DNA from 3 places in the Sphingomonas sp. DC1600-2 genome. Region 1 is predicted to be linked to each of the others. Evidence: predicted binding sites of a transcription regulator. Region 1 holds the regulator's gene; each other region holds the start of a gene.
What was found. Region 1 encodes LexA, which represses DNA repair genes until DNA is damaged. Its sites were predicted from a motif close to GTTCCNCNCTTGTTCT; they were not measured.
Positions count from the first base shown of each region.

Region 1 (5,720 bases):
CCGGAGCCTATGATTATGCCCGCACCGCCTGGTTTGACGGAATCGGTGCGACCGGGCGCGGCTTCGCGCCGATCCGTATCGTCGCGGGCGGTGGTACAGCGGCGGCGGCAGGGCTGCGCGTGCGGCTGTCGCAGCATATTCAGGCGCAAGCGGGCGGGGGCGGGGCTGGGGGCATTGCCGCCGCGCTGGCTACAGGCGACCAGGGCAGCATTCCGATGGCCGATAATGAGGCGATGCGCCGCTCTGGTCTTGCGCATTTGCTCTCGGTCAGCGGCTTGCACATCACGGCGGCGGTGGGCGCAGTGATGGTGCTGGTGATGCGGCTGCTCGCGCTCAGCCCGTGGCTGGCCTTGCGCTGGCGCTTGCCGCTGATTGCAGCGGGGGCGGGGGCGCTCGCGGCGATCGGCTACACGCTGCTGACCGGGGCGGAAGTGCCGACGATCCGATCGTGCGTCGCCGCGCTGTTCGTGCTGATCGCGCTGGCGCTGGGGCGCGAGGCGTTGACGCTGCGGCTGGTCGCGGCGGGCGCGGTGGTGGTGTTGCTGCTCTATCCCGAGGCGCTGGCGGGGCCGAGCTTCCAGCTGTCCTTCGCCGCGGTCGCCTCGATCATCGCGCTCAACGAGCACCCCGCGGTCCGCGGCTGGTTCGGCCCGCGCGAGCAATCTCGGCTGGCAAAGCTGGCGCGCGAGCTCGCTTCGTTGTTGCTGACGGGCCTTGTCGTGGAACTGGCGCTGCTGCCGATCTCGCTGTTCCACTTTCAGAAAGCCGGGGTGTACGGCGCGGTCGCCAATATCGTGGCGATTCCGCTCACCACCTTCGTGACGATGCCGCTGGAGGCGCTGGCATTGCTCTTTGATTGCATCGGCGCGGGGGCACCGTTCTGGTGGGCGACGGCGCGCTCGCTCGATCTACTGCTGTGGATCGCGCACACCACCGCCGCCATTCCCGGATCGGTCGCGCCGCTGCCCGCCATGCCCGGTGCTGCTTACGCCCTGATGGTGGTGGGTGGCCTGTGGCTGGCGTTATGGCGCACGCGCTGGCGGCGGTTGGGGCTGCTGCCGCTCGCGGTCGGCGCGGTATGGGCGCTGCTGACGCCCGCGCCAGACGTGCTGGTGACGGGCGACGGCCGCCACGTCGCGATCCGCACAGCACGCGGCGATCTGGCGCTGCTGCGCGACCGTACCGGCGATTACACCGCCGACATGCTGGCGGAGAATGGCGGGATTGAGGACCTACCGGTGCTGATGTCCGAACAGCCCGAAGCGCGCTGCAGCCGCGACCTGTGCCTGATGACGCGCCGCGCCGGCGGCCGCGACTGGCGCATCCTCGCGACGCGCAGCGCCTATCTCGTCCCCGCGCCCGATCTGATGGCGGCGTGCGCAGAGGCCGACATCGTCATCAGCGAACGCCGCCTGCCGCGCCGCTGCGCACCGCGCTGGCTACGGCTCGACCGGGCGACGCTGGCCCGCAGCGGGGGAGTGGCGATCGCGCTTGGCACGGCGTCGGTTCGCACGGTGCGCCATGCGGGCGACCGGCATCCGTGGGTGACGATGCCGGTATTGCCGGGGGTACGGCACGGACGCTTTGGTGGGAGTGGGAGAAGGGATCAAGCGATGGCCGGGCGTCGATGACGGGCTTCTCGGTTGCGCGAAGGCGGAGCGCCCGTCGGACGGCAGCATATCTGAAACACCGACCGGTATAGAATTGGCCCGACATCATCCTCCCCGCCCGGCGCGGCCAAATTTTGGTGGGAAGCGGTCGTTCAAACTGCGGCTCACTATGAACTTAACTATGGCGTTCTGCGATGATCCAGCCAGAGATAACGGTCGGGATTATCAGCAAAAAGGGCCAGTCGTCCGCACCGTCTACATCGGCGGCTCGCAGCGCCCACTGCCCCACAAAAACCCCGCCAACCCCGATAAAGACGAGTCCACAAATTAATAAGAGGCCCGTCAGATTACAGGGCATGTAGCTCCATAGAACCTTTTTAAACCAAATCTCGCGCTTCAAGTCGTGTTTCCCACCGGACTTGCCCATAGTAGAATGCTTGAAGATGGCTATCTACGCAATTGGCGGAAAGCAGATGGCTTTTTAACGTGCCTGCCCCCTTTCTCTCCTTAGACAAGATTGCTTCTGCGGCGTCTCACTGCGACGGATTGAAGAAGAAATAGTGTTCGATCAGCTTCCCGTCTTTCTCACGGGCAACATCGACACCGGTCACCGTGATTTCACCGGGCGGGCCACCCTTCCACCGCGCCGTTGCGACGCCGTGATGGCCGAGGCCAGGCCCATCGATTTCGAAGCGGAAACCGGGCGGCATATCGGCAAGAACACCTGCCACCACCTCGGATATGGCTTTATGGCCGCTGACTGCGCGGGCCGGCTCGAATATTGTTGCATACGCGTGGTAGATCTCGTCGATTGCAGCGAGCCGGACGACGTCGTCACGCTCGTTCCAGACGCGTTGGATGCTCGCGTGCAACAGATCGACTTCTGGCGCTTCCGACACAATTTCCTCCCGCGTTAATCCGGTTGGCTGTTCATAACATCCCTGGGACGAGACTGTTCAGCCTGTTCAAGCCCTTCCAAAGGAAGGAGAGCTATCGAGCCGCTGATCAGGATCTTGAGCGGTGACCATCGGGCGAAACCCGTCAGAGCTCCCCCTCAATCGTACCGCCGCAAAATCCCCGCCAGCTTGCCCTGCACGCGCACTTGTGCGGGCGCATAACGCTGCGGGTCATACGCCCGGTTTGCCGGGTCCAACCGGATCATCGCGCCTTCGCGGCGGAAATATTTGAGGGTGGCTTCGCTTTCCTCGATCAGCGCCACGACGATCTCGCCGTCGCGCGCGACCTCCTGGCGCTTGATCAGCGCATAATCGCCGTCGAGGATGCCGGCCTCGACCATCGAATCCCCGGCGACTTCCAGCGCATAATGCTCGCCACTGCCGAGCAGGGCGGCGGGTACGGCAAGCATCGAGGCACCCTCGAACGCCTCAATCGGTACACCGGCGGCGATGCGGCCGTGCAGCGGGATCTCGATCACGTCATTGGCGGGCTCCGGCATCGCGCGGAGATTGGCGGCGGGCGCAGCAGTGGTTTTGGTCGGTGTGTTGGTGCCACGCTCGGGCATTTTCAGCACTTCGAGCGCGCGCGCTCGATTGGGCAGGCGGCGGATGAACTGACGTTCCTCGAGCGCGCTGATCAGGCGGTGGACGCCCGATTTGGATTTGAGGTCGAGCGCTTCCTTCATTTCCTCGAACGACGGCGACACCCCGGTCTCATCAAGCCGGTCGTTGATGAAGCAGATCAGCTCATGCTGCTTGCGCGTTAGCATCGCTCGGGCCCTTTCGTCGGAACAGACAACGAACCTATACGGAACGAAAAATCACGCGTCAAGCGCGCGCTTTACGGGAGCGCGAGGATTTCCACCGAGTCGCCGGGCTCGGCGGCTGGCGTATGCGGTGCACGGGCAATCAGGCAATCGGCCTCGGCGAGCGTCCGCAACAACGACGAGTCCTGGCGCTGCGCGACATACACCCGCCCGTCGCGCGTCTCCGCTCGCAGATAATCCTGCCGCACGCCGTTGGCGGGCAACGCCGAACCGAGGATCGCCGTGCGCAAAACCGGCATCGCATCGCGCGCGCCGCTCAGATGCGCGATCAGCGGGCGCAGGAACACCGTCGCGGTGACGAAGGCCGACACCGGGTTGCCGGGCAGGCCCAGCACCGTAGTCCCGCGCAAACGCCCTGCCAGCATGGGCTTGCCGGGCCGCAGCGCGATCCGCCAGAAATCGATCCTCCCGCCTGCCGCCTCCAGTGCGGGACGGATCAGGTCATGGTCGCCGACCGAGGCACCGCCGGTGGTGACGAGAATGTCGGCTTCCACCGCCGCAAAGGCGGCGGCGATGGCATCGAGCCGGTCGGGCAGGATGCCGAGCCGAAGGACGTCGACAGGCAAATCACCAAGCAACGTCGCCAGCATCACGCTGTTGGATTCGGGCAGCGCATCGGGTGGCCCGCTGGCACCCGGCGCAACCAGTTCGTCCCCGCTCGCAACGACCGCGACGCGCAGCCGCCGCGCGACCGTCAATTCGGCGTGTCCGGCGATCGCCGCCAGTGCGACGCGCGCTGCTGTCAGCCGCTCGCCCTTCGCGATGAGCACCTCACCGCTGGCGAAATCGAGCCCCCTGCGGCGGATATTGCCGCCGCGCACCGGGCCATCGCCGGACAGAGTAAGGCTGTCGCCCTCGCGCGCGGCTTCTTCCTGAACGAGCACGCTATCGGCCCCCGGCGGCACGGCGGCACCGGTAAAGATGCGCACCGCTTCGTGCGCGCCGCACGTCCCGGTAAAGGGGCGTCCGGCGGCGCTTTCGCCGATCACGCGCAGCGGCCCCGGCAAATCGTCGAACCGCACTGCATAGCCGTCCATCGCCGAGAGATCGGCATAGGGCTGGGTTCGCAAGGCGTAGACCTCGCTTGCCAGCCAGCGTCCGGCGGCCGCGGCCAGTGGAAGCGTTTCGCTCGGTACTGCGGCACCAAGCGCGAACAGGCGCGCTTGCGCATGGGACACGGAGATCAGAGGAGAGGCCATCGTCATGCTTTCCGGTAAGGCTGGCGGGTATCAGCGGGTCGTCGCGGGTGGGGCAATCCGCTCGATCGTCAGCCGGGTGATCGTACCGCCAGTCGGCGTTGCCGCGACATCGAACCGTCCCCCCAATTGCCGCGCCAGGGTGCTGGCGATGGTCAGGCCGAGGCTGGTCGTGCGGGTCATGTCGAACCCATCGGGCAAACCGGCACCATCGTCGGTAACGCTGAGGTCGAGCGTGTCGTCGGTGCGCTGTACGACCACGTCGATCCGCCCGGTTTCGCGATCGGCAAAGCCATGTTCGAAGGCGTTCGCGACGGCCTCCGCCAGGATCAACGCCAGCGGGATCAGCGCATTGGGATCGAGCACGAGATCGGTTTGCGCGTCGACGCGACACGCGATTCCGGGCTTCCCGCCGGCCTCGGCGAGATCGGCGACCAATGTGGTGACCACGGCATGAAGGGCGACCTGTCCCCCGCTCACGTCATACAATTGCCGCTGGATTCGCCCGATCAGCTGGACGCGGTGGACGGCGTTGTCGAGGACTTGTTTGGCGGCTTCATCGGCGATCGCGCGACGCTGCACGCTGAGCAATGCGGCGACCATCATCAAATTATTGGACACGCGGTGCTGCAATTCGTGGAACAGCACATTGCTGCGTTCGACCAGATCCAGGCGCTGGGCCGCCAGTTCACGCGTGCGTTCGCGTTCTTCGCGCAGGCGGGCGTTGGCCTTTTGCATCATATCGACCAGCGCAATATCAACCGCGACGACGCCGATATAGAAGAGCAACGCGGTCGCGGTTGTCACCTCGATCTGAAAGCTGAACAGCGGCGGGATGAAGAAATACCAGGCGATAAGCCCGCACAGAATCGCCGACAGCACGCCCGGCCCCCGACCCCACAGGAACGCCGAGATGATGACCGCCGGAAAGAAGGTGAGAAACGGAAAGCCCGGCGGGAAATACGGGTTCAGCGCGCTACGTAAAAGTCCCGCCAGAACGGCCGACACCGTAGCGAGGGCGTAAGCCGCGATGGGGCGGTCCATCAGGAGCGGCAATCGTTCCAGCAGGTTCGGTCGTATGTGATTCATTCGGCCAGGTACCAGTTCCCTCGGGGCTGCGCAGTGCTCTCG
Region 1 covers NZ_JAFCWO010000006.1:158,991-164,710, forward strand. The annotation lists gene ACP7BL_RS13050 (ComEC/Rec2 family competence protein) at 1-1,631, shown strand, start outside; gene ACP7BL_RS13055 (hypothetical protein) at 1,786-2,010, opposite strand; gene ACP7BL_RS13060 (nuclear transport factor 2 family protein) at 2,144-2,482, opposite strand; gene lexA (transcriptional repressor LexA) at 2,665-3,336, opposite strand; gene ACP7BL_RS13070 (molybdopterin molybdotransferase MoeA) at 3,408-4,592, opposite strand; gene ACP7BL_RS13075 (sensor histidine kinase) at 4,623-5,633, opposite strand.

Region 2 (5,720 bases), on a different contig from region 1:
ATACTCCTGCTTGGGTTGGTGTTGCGCTTTTTAGCGCTGCGTCCCACCACCGCGCTGAACCCGCCGGTTCAGACTGGGTTTAGCGACCGGGCCTAGCCGGAAGGCCGAAGGATATGGGCATGCGCATCTTGCTGGTCGAAGACGACGCCGCACTGGCCGAGGGCATCGCCAAGGCATTGCGCGCCGAGCATTTCGCGGTCGACATCGCCGTCAATGGCGGGGATGGCGCGCATCTCGGCGACACCGGCAGCTATGACGTGGCGGTGCTCGATCTCGGCTTGCCGATCAAATCGGGCATCACCGTATTGGAGGAATGGCGCGCCGCCGGGCGCGCGCTGCCCGTGCTGATCCTTACCGCGCGCGATGGCTGGTCGGAAAAGGTCGCCGGCTTCCGCGCCGGGGCCGATGACTATCTGACCAAACCGTTCCGCGTTGAGGAACTCGTCATGCGGCTGCGGGCGCTGGTGCGCCGCGCAACCGGCCATGCCGCCGCGCGGATCGTGTGCGGCCCCGTAACCTTCGATGCGCAGACCGGACAGGTCGAGCTGGACGGCCTGCCGCTGCGGCTGACCGCGCTCGAATGGCGCGTGCTGTCGACGTTGATGCTCCGCAAGGGCGTGGTGGTCGACCGGCTCGACTTGCTCGACCATGTCTATGAAGGCGATGCCGATCCCGATTCCAACTCGCTCGAAGTGATCGTCGGCCGCTTGCGCAAGAAGATCGGGGCCGCGCTGATCGAAACCGTGCGCGGGCGGGGATATCGGGTGGTGGAGAGATGAGGCTGCCATCAATCCTCTTGCTCCACCCCGGCGAACGCCGGGGCCCAGTCGTGGGGATCCACGGCATCACACGGCGCATTAGCCAAACGCCGCTCGCGACTGGGCCCCGGCATGCGCCGCGGTGGACCTGCGACGCATGATGCGAACCCTCCTCCCCCGCTCGCTCTACGGCCGCTTGCTGGTCACCGCCCTGCTCGCCACGCTCGCCGCGCTCGCCTTTGCGGCCTTTGCCATCGGGGCCGTGCTCGATCGCTTCGTGATGCACGGGCTCGACGAACGGCTCGACGCGCAAATCGCGGTGCTGGCGCAGGCGCTACGGCCGGACGGCTCGGTCGACCGTGGCCGCCTGGTGCTGGCCGCACCCTATGACGACCCGCGCGGCGGCTGGGGCTGGCGGATCGATACGCAGGGCAAGACTATCGCCTCCCCCGCCCCGCCCGATCTCGACGCGATGCACCCGCCGCCTGGTCCGCGCTTGGATCCGCCCCCTTTTGCCGAGCGGCGCGATGCCCACGTCCGTGCGCTCGACTGGCGCGATCGCCACGGGCCGCGCCACGCGCGCAGTCTTACGCTGGCCACGCCCGGCGGGCCGGTGCGCATCACCGCCTCAGCCCCGCGCGCGATCGTCGATCGTCCTTTGCGTGCCGCGATGGTGCCGTTGCTCGGGTCGCTGCTGCTGCTCGGTGGCGCGCTCGCGGTCGCCACGCTGGTTCAGCTCCGCATCGGCCTGCGCCCGCTCGCCAAGATGCGCGAGAGCCTCGCCGCGATCCGCAGCGGTGCCGCAACCGCGCTACCCGACACGCAGCCGAGCGAACTTGCCCCGCTTGCCCGCGAGATCAACGCGTTGCTCGCCGAAAATGCCGCCGCGCTGGCCAATGCGCGCGGCCATGTCGCCAACCTCGCACACGGGCTGAAGACGCCCCTCGCCACGCTCGCGCTCGCACTGCCGCCGCATGACCCCGATGGCGCACTGCGTGCGCAAGTCGCCCGCATCGATCGCGCGGTGCGCCACCATCTCGGCCGCGCGCGCGCCGCCACGCCCGGCGGCGCGATGCGGGTGGCGACCCCGCTCGCCCCGGTGCTGGCCGATCTGGCCGACGCGCTCGCCCGCATTCATGCCGATCGCCCGGTCACTGCAGCCGTCGCGATCGACCCGACGTTGAACGTCGCGGTCGACCGGCAGGATCTGGACGAACTGCTCGGCAATCTGCTCGACAATGGCTGGCGCTGGGCGGCCAGCCGCATCGCGGTGACCGCCGCTCGCACCGCCGATGGCCGATTCGTGCGGCTGAGCGTGGAGGACGATGGCGCGGGCATCCCGCCCGACGCGCGCGTCGCTGCGCTGGCGGCGGGCCAGCGTCTCGACGAACGCGGCGACGGCCACGGCTTCGGGCTGTCGATCGCGAACGAGTTGGCGACCCTCTATGGGGGGGCGCTGACGCTCGAGTCGGCGGCACTTGGTGGCCTCGCAGCGATCGTTACGCTGCCGACATCGCCTTCTTCCGACGTCTAAAAAAAATGTCATGTTCCCGCTTCGGTCTCTTGCCTTTCAGCAAGGGCAGCTTTGACCGCGCGTCGCGTGGTAGGACCGATATGGTCCTGCTGCGAACCGACTCAAAATAGCGACGAACGGAGTCTCTAATTCGTCATTTACCGTATTGCGTGCTCGCGCGATCCGGCACAATCTGTAGGGGTTGAGTTCGGGGGCGAACCCAAGCGCTGGTAGAACACAAGCCGCAACCCCATATTGCGGAGACGGCCCGACCCATGGTGTCTCCATGGGACAGGTCTACTTTTGTTCTCGCAGGTCGCCCGCGACATGGTAGTATTGGGGTTCGCCCGCCGATTCGAACGGATCGGAAACGCGGCTGACCCTGATCGCAGAGTTTTGAACGAGTTGGCAGGGACGCGGCAGATGGATTTTCGGAATACCGGGGAAGCGAGTACGGACATGGCTACGGACGCAATCGAGGCGCTGGCAAGCGCTCCAGTCGAAGACACCAGCGGTGCCCAGCGCAAGCTCTCCGCGCGCGGTGACTCCAAGGAAGTGAAGGCGCAGCTCTATCCGGTCGAGGTCGATCATTCGCGCGATGCGCTGCTGACCGATTTCGGCAAGGAAACGCTGCGCGACCGCTATCTGCTGCCCGGCGAGAATTTCCAGGATCTGTTCGTGCGCGTTGCCTCGGCCTATGCCGATGATGCGGGCCATGCCCAGCGCCTGTACGGTTATATCTCGCGGCTGTGGTTCATGCCGGCCACGCCCGTGCTGTCCAATGGCGGCACCGGGCGCGGCTTGCCGATCTCGTGCTTCCTCAATTCGGTGCCCGACAGCCTTGGCGGCATCGTCGACACCTGGAACGAGAATGTCTGGCTGGCGTCGCGCGGCGGCGGCATCGGCACCTATTGGGGCAACGTCCGCGGCATTGGCGAGCCGGTCGGCCTCAACGGCAAGACCAGCGGGATCATTCCGTTCGTGCGCGTGATGGATTCGCTGACGCTCGCCATCAGCCAAGGCTCGCTGCGCCGCGGTTCGGCCGCTTGCTATCTCGACGTGTCGCACCCCGAGATCGAGGAATTCCTCGAAATCCGCAAACCCTCGGGCGATTTCAACCGCAAGGCGCTCAACCTGCACCACGGCGTGCTGATCACCGACGCGTTTATGGAAGCGGTGCGCAGCGGCAGCGAATGGACGCTGACCAGCCCCAAGGATGGCTCGGCGCGCGCCACCGTCGATGCGCGCAGCCTGTTCCAGAAGCTGGTCGAAACGCGGCTTGCCACCGGCGAGCCGTACATCGTCTTCGCCGACCATGTGAACAAGGGCATGCCCAAGCATCACCGCGACCTCGGGCTCAAGGTCTCGACCTCGAACCTGTGCAGCGAGATCACGCTGCCGACCGGCAAGGATCATCTCGGCCACGAACGCACTGCCGTGTGCTGCCTGTCGTCGCTCAACCTGGAAACCTGGGACCAGTGGAAGGACGAGAAGGGCTTTATCGAGGACGTGATGCGTTTCCTCGACAATGTCCTGCAGGACTTCATCGACCGTGCCGAGCCGGGCATGGAGCGTGCGGCCTATTCGGCGATGCGCGAGCGTTCGGTCGGGCTCGGCGTGATGGGCTTCCACTCCTTCCTCCAGGCGCGCGGGCTGCCGTTCGAGGGCGCGATGGCGAAGTCGTGGAACCTGCGCATGTTCAAGCACATCAAGGCGCAGGTCGACGAAGCCTCGATGCATTTGGCGACCGAGCGCGGGCCCTGCCCCGACGCCGCCGACATGGGCGTGATGGAGCGCTTTTCGTGCAAGATGGCGATCGCGCCGACCGCGTCGATCAGCATCATCTGCGGCGGCACCAGCGCGTGCATCGAGCCGATCCCGGCCAATATCTACACCCACAAGACGCTGTCGGGCTCCTTCTCGATCAAGAACCCGTATCTCGAAAAGCTGCTCAACGAGAAATCGAAGAACAGCGACGCGGTGTGGAATTCGATCCTCGAGCAAGGCGGTTCGGTGCAGCATCTCGACTTCCTCGACCAGGAGGAGAAGGACTGTTTCAAGACCAGCTTCGAGATCGACCAGCGCTGGCTGATCGAGCTCCAGGCCGATCGCACGCCGTTCATCGACCAGTCGACCAGCCTCAACCTGTTCATCCCGGCCGATGTCGAGAAGTGGGATCTGCTGATGCTGCACTTCCGCGCGTGGGAATTGGGCATCAAGTCGCTTTACTATCTCCGCTCCAAATCGGTGCAGCGCGCTGGTTTCGCGGGCGGGGTCGAGGCGGACAACACGATCGAAAAGCCGCAATATGAATTTGCGACGACCGATTACGACGAATGCCTGGCGTGCCAGTGAGGTGATACTCCCTCTCCCTGTGGGAGAGGGAGGAGCGGCGCAGCCGCGGAAGGGTGAAGGTGATGCGCCTCTACCACAACCAGCCCTCCGGCACCGTGGCGCGCGCCCGTGACCTCCGCCGCACTGCGACGGAGGCCGAAAAGCGCCTCTTCCGCGCGCTGCGCGAAGCATTTCCGGCGCTGAAATGGCGGCGGCAAGTCCCGATCGGCCCGTATTTTGCCGATCTGCTGAGCTTTGGAGCGAAACTGGTGATTGAAGTGGACGGCGGGCAGCATAGCGAAGCGCAAAGCTACGACGCCGCACGCACGCGCCACATCGAAGACGAAGGCTATCGCGTGCTGCGCTTCTGGAACAATGACGTCATGACCAACACGGACGGCGTCATCGCGCAAATCTCCCTCTCCCTTCGGGAGAGGGAAGGGGCCCATGCACAGCATGGGAAGGGTGAGGGTGAGCCCAAGAAAAAGGGCGCGCCGACCGCAGCCAACGCACCCTCACCCTTCCGGCCCTTCGGGCCTCCCTCCCTCTCCCAAAGGGAGAGGGAGAAATGAGCTTACTTCTCTTCTTCGAACGTCACGGCGACGTCGGCGTTCGCGCTCAGGCGTACGACACCATTCTCGACATCGGCGACCAGGCCGAGCGAGATGAAGTGGTGGTGCCCTTCATGGGCGCTATGCCCTTCGTTGATCAGCGCGCCCGAATCCTTCTTGGTCAGCTTGATGCGGCCGCCCTGGACGTGGTCGACCGTGCCGACATGGACGCCGTCGGCGCCGATGACTTCGGCATGTTCCTTGATCTGCGATGCGTCGACCATTTGGGTAGCTCCTTCGTTACGGTTGCGTGTTCCAAACGCATGCCTAGCGCTTTGGATGCACGGAGGCTTGTATGATCCGATCATCACGCGCACGCACTTTTTCCATCCTCGCCGCCCCGCTGCTGCTCGCCGCCTGCGCGCATCAGGTGGCGAGTGCCGTGCAGCACACGCCCGATACGCCGGGCTTCCTGCTCGGCGTGTGGCATGGCTTCATCTTCCCGGTCGCCTGGGTGTTGTCGCTGTTTATGCCCGAGGTCGCGATCTACGCCGTGCCCAATCA
Region 2 covers NZ_JAFCWO010000003.1:483,965-489,684, reverse strand. The annotation lists gene ACP7BL_RS09040 (response regulator) at 120-779, shown strand; gene ACP7BL_RS09035 (sensor histidine kinase) at 919-2,292, shown strand; gene ACP7BL_RS09030 (ribonucleoside-diphosphate reductase subunit alpha) at 2,695-4,626, shown strand; gene ACP7BL_RS09025 (endonuclease domain-containing protein) at 4,689-5,177, shown strand; gene ACP7BL_RS09020 (DUF2171 domain-containing protein) at 5,180-5,440, opposite strand; gene ACP7BL_RS09015 (hypothetical protein) at 5,512-5,720, shown strand, end outside.
Region 2: ACP7BL_RS09030 (ribonucleoside-diphosphate reductase subunit alpha) is a predicted target of LexA. The motif match lies at 2,566-2,581, and genes of this name have one in related genera.

Region 3 (5,720 bases), on a different contig from region 1:
CCCATTATGCGTCTTTCATGATTTTCTTGAGCGCCTCGCCGATACGGACGGGGCCCGGGAAATACGCCCATTCCAGGCTGTGCGGGTATGGCGTGTCGAAGCCGGTGACGCGCTCGATCGGGGCTTCGAGATGGTAGAAGCAGCGCTCCTGCACCAACGCCGACAGCTCCGCGCCAAAGCCGCCAGTGCGCGTCGCTTCGTGCACGATCATGCAGCGTCCGGTCTTCTTCACCGACGCCTCGATCGTCTCGATGTCGAGCGGCACCAGCGTGCGCAGATCGATCACCTCGGCATCGACGCCCGCTTCGACGATTACCGACAGCGCGACGTGGACCATAGTGCCGTAAGCCAGCACCGTCAGCGCTTCGCCCGGCCGCACCACCTTGGCCTTGCCCAGTTCGATCTTGTAATAGCCGGTCGGCACATCCCCCGCCGGATGCTGCGACCAGTTTTGCGTCGGGCGGTCCCAATGGCCGTCGAACGGGCCATTATAGATGCGCTTTGGCTCGAAGAAGAGCGTCGGATCATTATCCTCGATCGCCGCGATCAACAGGCCCTTGGCGTCATAGGGTGTCGAGGGGATCACCGTCTTGATGCCCGAGACATGGGTGAAGATGCCCTCGGGGCTCTGGCTGTGCGTCTGCCCGCCGAAGATGCCGCCGCCGAACGGGGAGCGCACCGTGATCGGCGCGGTGAATTCCCCGGCCGAGCGATAGCGCAAGCGCGCCGCCTCGCTCACCAACTGGTCGAGCGCAGGATAGATATAATCGGCGAACTGGATTTCGGGCACCGGCCGCAAGCCATAGGCCCCCATCCCCACCGCGACGCCGATGATGCCGCATTCGGTGATCGGCGTATCGAATACGCGGGTCTTGCCATATTTGGACTGCAAGCCCGCCGTCGCGCGGAACACGCCGCCGAAATAGCCGACATCCTCGCCCATCACGACGATATCGGGGTCACGGTCCATCATCACGTCCATGGCGGAGTTGATCGCCTGGATCATGTTCATGCGGGTGGAGGTCGGGGTTTCGGAAGCGGTTTCGGTTTCTGGCATGATGTCGCTCATAATCCCTCTCCCATCGGGAGAGGGAGGGAGGCGCGAAGCGCCGGAAGGGTGAGGGTGACCGGGCGCGGGGCATCGCCCTCACCCTTCCCATCGCTGACGCGATGGGCCCCTTCCCTCTCCCAATGGGAGAGGGAGATTTTGCGCGCACCCATCACTTGCGCGCCCATGGGCGGCCGCTGGCGGTTTCTTCGGCGATCATTTGCGCTTGCTGCTCGCGCAAATGCCACGGCATTTCCTCGAACACGCCATCGAACAGACTGTCGAGCGGCTGGTGCAGACCGTGGCCGAGCACGCCGTTGGCCTCGGCTTCCTTTTGCGCGGCCTTCACTTGCTCCGCCAACTCCTTGTCCTGCGCTGCATGGCGTTCCTCGTCCCATTCGCCGATCGCGATGAGATGATCCTTCAACCGCGCGATCGGATCGCCCAGCGGCCAGGCCGTCGGCTCACCCGCCGAGCGATATTGCCCCGGATCGTCCGAAGTCGAATGGCCTTCCGCGCGATAGGTGAAATGCTCGATCAGCGTCGGCCCCTGGTTGGTGCGCGCGCGCTCCGCCGCCCAGGCGGTGGCGGCATAGACCGCCAGCGCGTCATTGCCGTCGACGCGAAGCCCGGCGATCCCATAGCCGACCGCGCGCGCCGCGAAGGTCGTCGATTCCGCGCCCGCAAACCCCGAGAAGCTCGAAATCGCCCATTGATTGTTGACGACGTTGAAGATCACCGGCGCGCGGTAGACGCTGGCAAAGGTGCAGGCCGAATGGAAATCGCCCTCGGCGGTCGATCCCTCGCCGCACCAGGTCGCCGCGATGCGCGTATCGCCCTTGGCCGCGCTCGCCATCGCCCAGCCGACGGCTTGGGGATATTGCGTCGCCAGATTGCCCGAGATCGAGAAAAACCCGGCTTCCTTGACCGAATACATGATCGGCAATTGCTTGCCGTGCAGCCGGTCGGCGGTGTTCGAATAGATCTGGTTCATCATGTCGACCATCGACCAGCCGCGCGCGATCAGCAGGCCCTGTTGGCGATAGGAGGGGAAGCACATGTCCTCATAATCGAGCGCAAAGGCGGCGGCGACCGCGACCGCCTCCTCGCCGGTGCACTTCATGTAGAAGCTGGTCTTTCCCTGGCGCTGCGCGCGGAACATGCGCTCGTCGAACGCGCGCACCAGCGCCATGCTGCGCAACATGCCCCGCAGCATATCGGGCGACAGGCGCGGGTTCCACGGGCCGACCGCCTGGCCGTTCTCATCGAGCACGCGCACCAGTTGATAGGCGAGATCGGTGAAGCTCTCGGCATGGTCGGCAGTGTCGGGCCGCCGCGTTTCGCCTGCGGGTGGAATCGCCACCTGCGTAAAATCGACCGTGTCGCCGGGCCGGAATTTGGGTTCGGGCACATAGAGCGACAAAGGCGGCAAATTGGGCTTCAAATGCGCAGGAACGCGGTCGCTTGCCATGATCTCTCCAAACGGGGCGTGCGCTGTACCAACGCTCGGGCACGCAAAAACGCTCTTTCGAATCGTTGTTATAAAATTTCGTGGGCTTTGGCGAGAGGGGCGAACGCGGGGAAACGCCGGACCGTCCCAATTGCGATAAGAGGCCGCTTGACTCAGGAACGACAAACGGAACAAAATAGGAACGAACCTATTGTGCGAGTCGTGGCCGTGTCCTGTCCTGCCATCCCCTCCTCGGCGATCATAGCCGAGCTTCGCGAAAGCCTGAAGAAGGTGGAACGCGACGGGCTGCGCCGTCGCCCCGTGCTGCCCTTCGGGATCGGCGCGATCGACGAGAAGCTGGCGCCCGGCGGGCTCCGGCTCGATTCGCTGCATGAGATCGCCGCCGCCAGCGCCGCCCCGTCGGACGATGCCGCCGCCACGCTGTTCATGGCCGGAATCGCGGCGCGCGCCTGGGGTCCCGTGCTGTGGGTGGTGCGGCGGCGCGACCTGTTCGCGCCCGGACTCTACCAGGCCGGGCTTGCGCCCGAACGGCTGATCTATGCCGAGGCCGCCGACGATGCCGAACTGCTCGCCTTGATGGAGGAGGGGCTGCGCCACCGTGGCCTTGGCGCGGTGGTCGGCGAAGTGAAACGCGCGGCCATGCCCAATACGCGGCGGCTGCAACTGGCGGCGGAGGGCGGCAAGACCATCGCCTTGCTGCTCAAGCGCCATGCCCGCGCCGCGACCGATAAAGGCGGCGGCAACCCGCTCGCGGTGCCGTCCGCCGCCGTGACGCGCTGGCGTATTGCGGCGGCCCCCTCCGCCCCGCTGCCGGTCGGCGCGGCGGGAGTCGGGCGGGCGCGCTGGCGGGTGGAACTGGTCCGCCAACGCGGCGGCGAACCCGCCGACTGGACGATGGAGGCATGCGATGAAACGGGTCGCCTCGCTCTACCTGCCCGACTGGCCGATCGAACGGCTGGCGCAGGCCGAGCGTATCGCCACGCCGCCTGAGCGCGCGCCGGTCGATACCGTACCGCTGAACGCCATCGCCGCGCAGGAACAGGCCGTCGCCTGTTCGGTGCCGCGCGGTGGTGGCTGGCGTCCCGGCGCGCGCTGGGCGCGGACCGAAGAGCCACCCCGCGGCCGTCGCGCCGGGCGCGTGAGCGAGGCCGCACCGCATCCGTTCAAGGCGATGCCGCCCGATGAGGGCGGCGCGGTGGTGCGGGATCATCGTGTCGGCGGCGACCGTCACCCCGGCCTTGTGCCGGGGTCCACTCCTCTCCTCGAACGACGCAATGTGGTGATGGGTGGACCCCGGCACGGGGCCGGGGTGACGAACAAGGCTGTCATCACCAGCCTCCAATCGGGCAACGCGCTCCTCATCGCCGCCGCTTGCCCCGCCGCGCGTGCGCTCGGGCTCGCGCCCGGCATGGCGGTGACGCAGGCGCGGGCGCTGGTGCCCGGGCTCGACATCCGCCCCGCCGACCCGGAGGGCGACCGCGCCGCCTTGCTGCGCCTCGCCATGCTTGCAGCCAGGCGTTGGTGCCCGGTGGTGATGCCGTCGGGCGAAGACGGGCTGTTCCTCGATATCAGCGGCACCGCGCATCTGTTCGGCGGGGAGGCGCGGATGGCACGGCGGATCGTGGCGTTGCTAAAGCGGCACGGCTTCACCGCGCGCGTCGCCGTGGCGGATACGCCGGGCGCGGCCTGGGCGCTCGCCCGCTACGCCCCGCAAATCTGCCCGCCCGGCGCGCATCCCGACGCCCTCGCCCCGCTGCCAACCGCCGCGCTGCGGCTCGAACCGCGCGCGCGCGACCTGCTCAAGCGGCTGGGGATCGAGACGATCGGCCAGCTCGCCGCCCTGCCCCGCGCCCCGCTCGCGCGCCGTTTCGGCGGCACGCTCATCGCGCGGCTCGATCAGGCGTCGGGGCGGCTGGCGGAACCGCTCAACCCCGTCATCCCGCCCGAAGCGGTCGGCGTCGTGCAGCGCTTCGCCGAGCCGATCGCCACCGCCGAGGCGATCGCGCATTGGCTGGGCGTGCTGATGCCGCGCCTCGTCACCGCCCTGGCCGAAGCGGGGCTGGGTGCGCGGCTGGTCGATCTGGTTGCGGACCGCATCGACGGCGTGCCGCAGCGCCTGCGCATCGGCCTCGCCCGCCCGACGCGCGACGGCGCGCATCTGTTGCGGCTGATCGTGCGCCGGATCGAGGAAATCGCGCCGGGCTATGGCATTGACGCGCTCGCGCTCCACGTCCGCCGCGCCGATCCGCTCGGTGCCGAGCCCTTTGCCGAAACGCTCGAAGACCGCGCGCCCGATCTTGCGCCGCTAATCGACACGCTCGCCAACCGCATTGGCATAAGCGCGCTGTGGCGCAGCGTGCCGGTCGAAAGCGACGTGCCCGAACGCTCGGTCGCCGCCGCCCCGCCGCTCGATCTACCGCCCCGCGCCGCGCCCAAGAGCAAGCCCGACGATGTCCGCCAGCTCGATCGCTCGCGCGCACTCCATCCCTGGGATCCGCGTTGGCCGCGCCCGGTGCGGCTGTTGCGGCGGCCCGAACTGCTCGACCATGTCCTCGCCGAATTGCCCGATCAGCCGCCCAAGCGCTTCACCTGGCGCGGCATGGCGCACCGCGTGGTCCGCGCCGACGGCCCCGAACGCATTCTCGGCGAGTGGTGGAAGCGCGGCACCGAGCGGCACAGCGTGCGCGACTATTTCCAGGTCGAGGATGAGGCCGGACAGCGTTTCTGGCTGTTCCGCCGCGGCGATGGCGAACGCGGCGAGACGGGTGATCTCGCCTGGTTCATGCACGGATCGTTCGGGTGACGTGGTGCGAGCTCCAGGTGACGACGCATTACAGCTTCCTGCGCGGCGCGTCCTCGCCCGAGGATCTGTTTCAGGCCGCCGCCATTGCCGGGATGCCCGCGCTCGGCATCACCGATCGCAATTCGGTTGGCGGGGTGGTGCGTGGGCTAGTCGCCGCCGAACAAATGTCGACGATCCGCCCGATCCGGCTGGTCGCGGGCTGCCGGCTCGATCTGGTCGACGGCACGTCGGTGCTGGTCTGGCCCGAGGATCGCGCCGGCTGGAGCCGCCTCACCCGGCTGCTGACCCTCGGCAAGGGCCGCGCCGATCCGCAAAAGGGCGAGAAGGGCCACTGCTTCCTGCATTGGGAGGATGTCGCGGCGCATGCCGAGGGGCTGGTCGCAGCCCTCGTCCCACGC
Region 3 covers NZ_JAFCWO010000003.1:207,891-213,610, reverse strand. The annotation lists gene ACP7BL_RS07715 (alpha-ketoacid dehydrogenase subunit beta) at 5-1,012, opposite strand; gene ACP7BL_RS07710 (3-methyl-2-oxobutanoate dehydrogenase (2-methylpropanoyl-transferring) subunit alpha) at 1,221-2,519, opposite strand; gene ACP7BL_RS07705 (ImuA family protein) at 2,790-3,509, shown strand; gene ACP7BL_RS07700 (DNA polymerase Y family protein) at 3,427-5,322, shown strand; gene ACP7BL_RS07695 (error-prone DNA polymerase) at 5,319-5,720, shown strand, end outside.
Region 3: ACP7BL_RS07705 (ImuA family protein) is a predicted target of LexA. The motif match lies at 2,687-2,702, and genes of this name have one in related genera.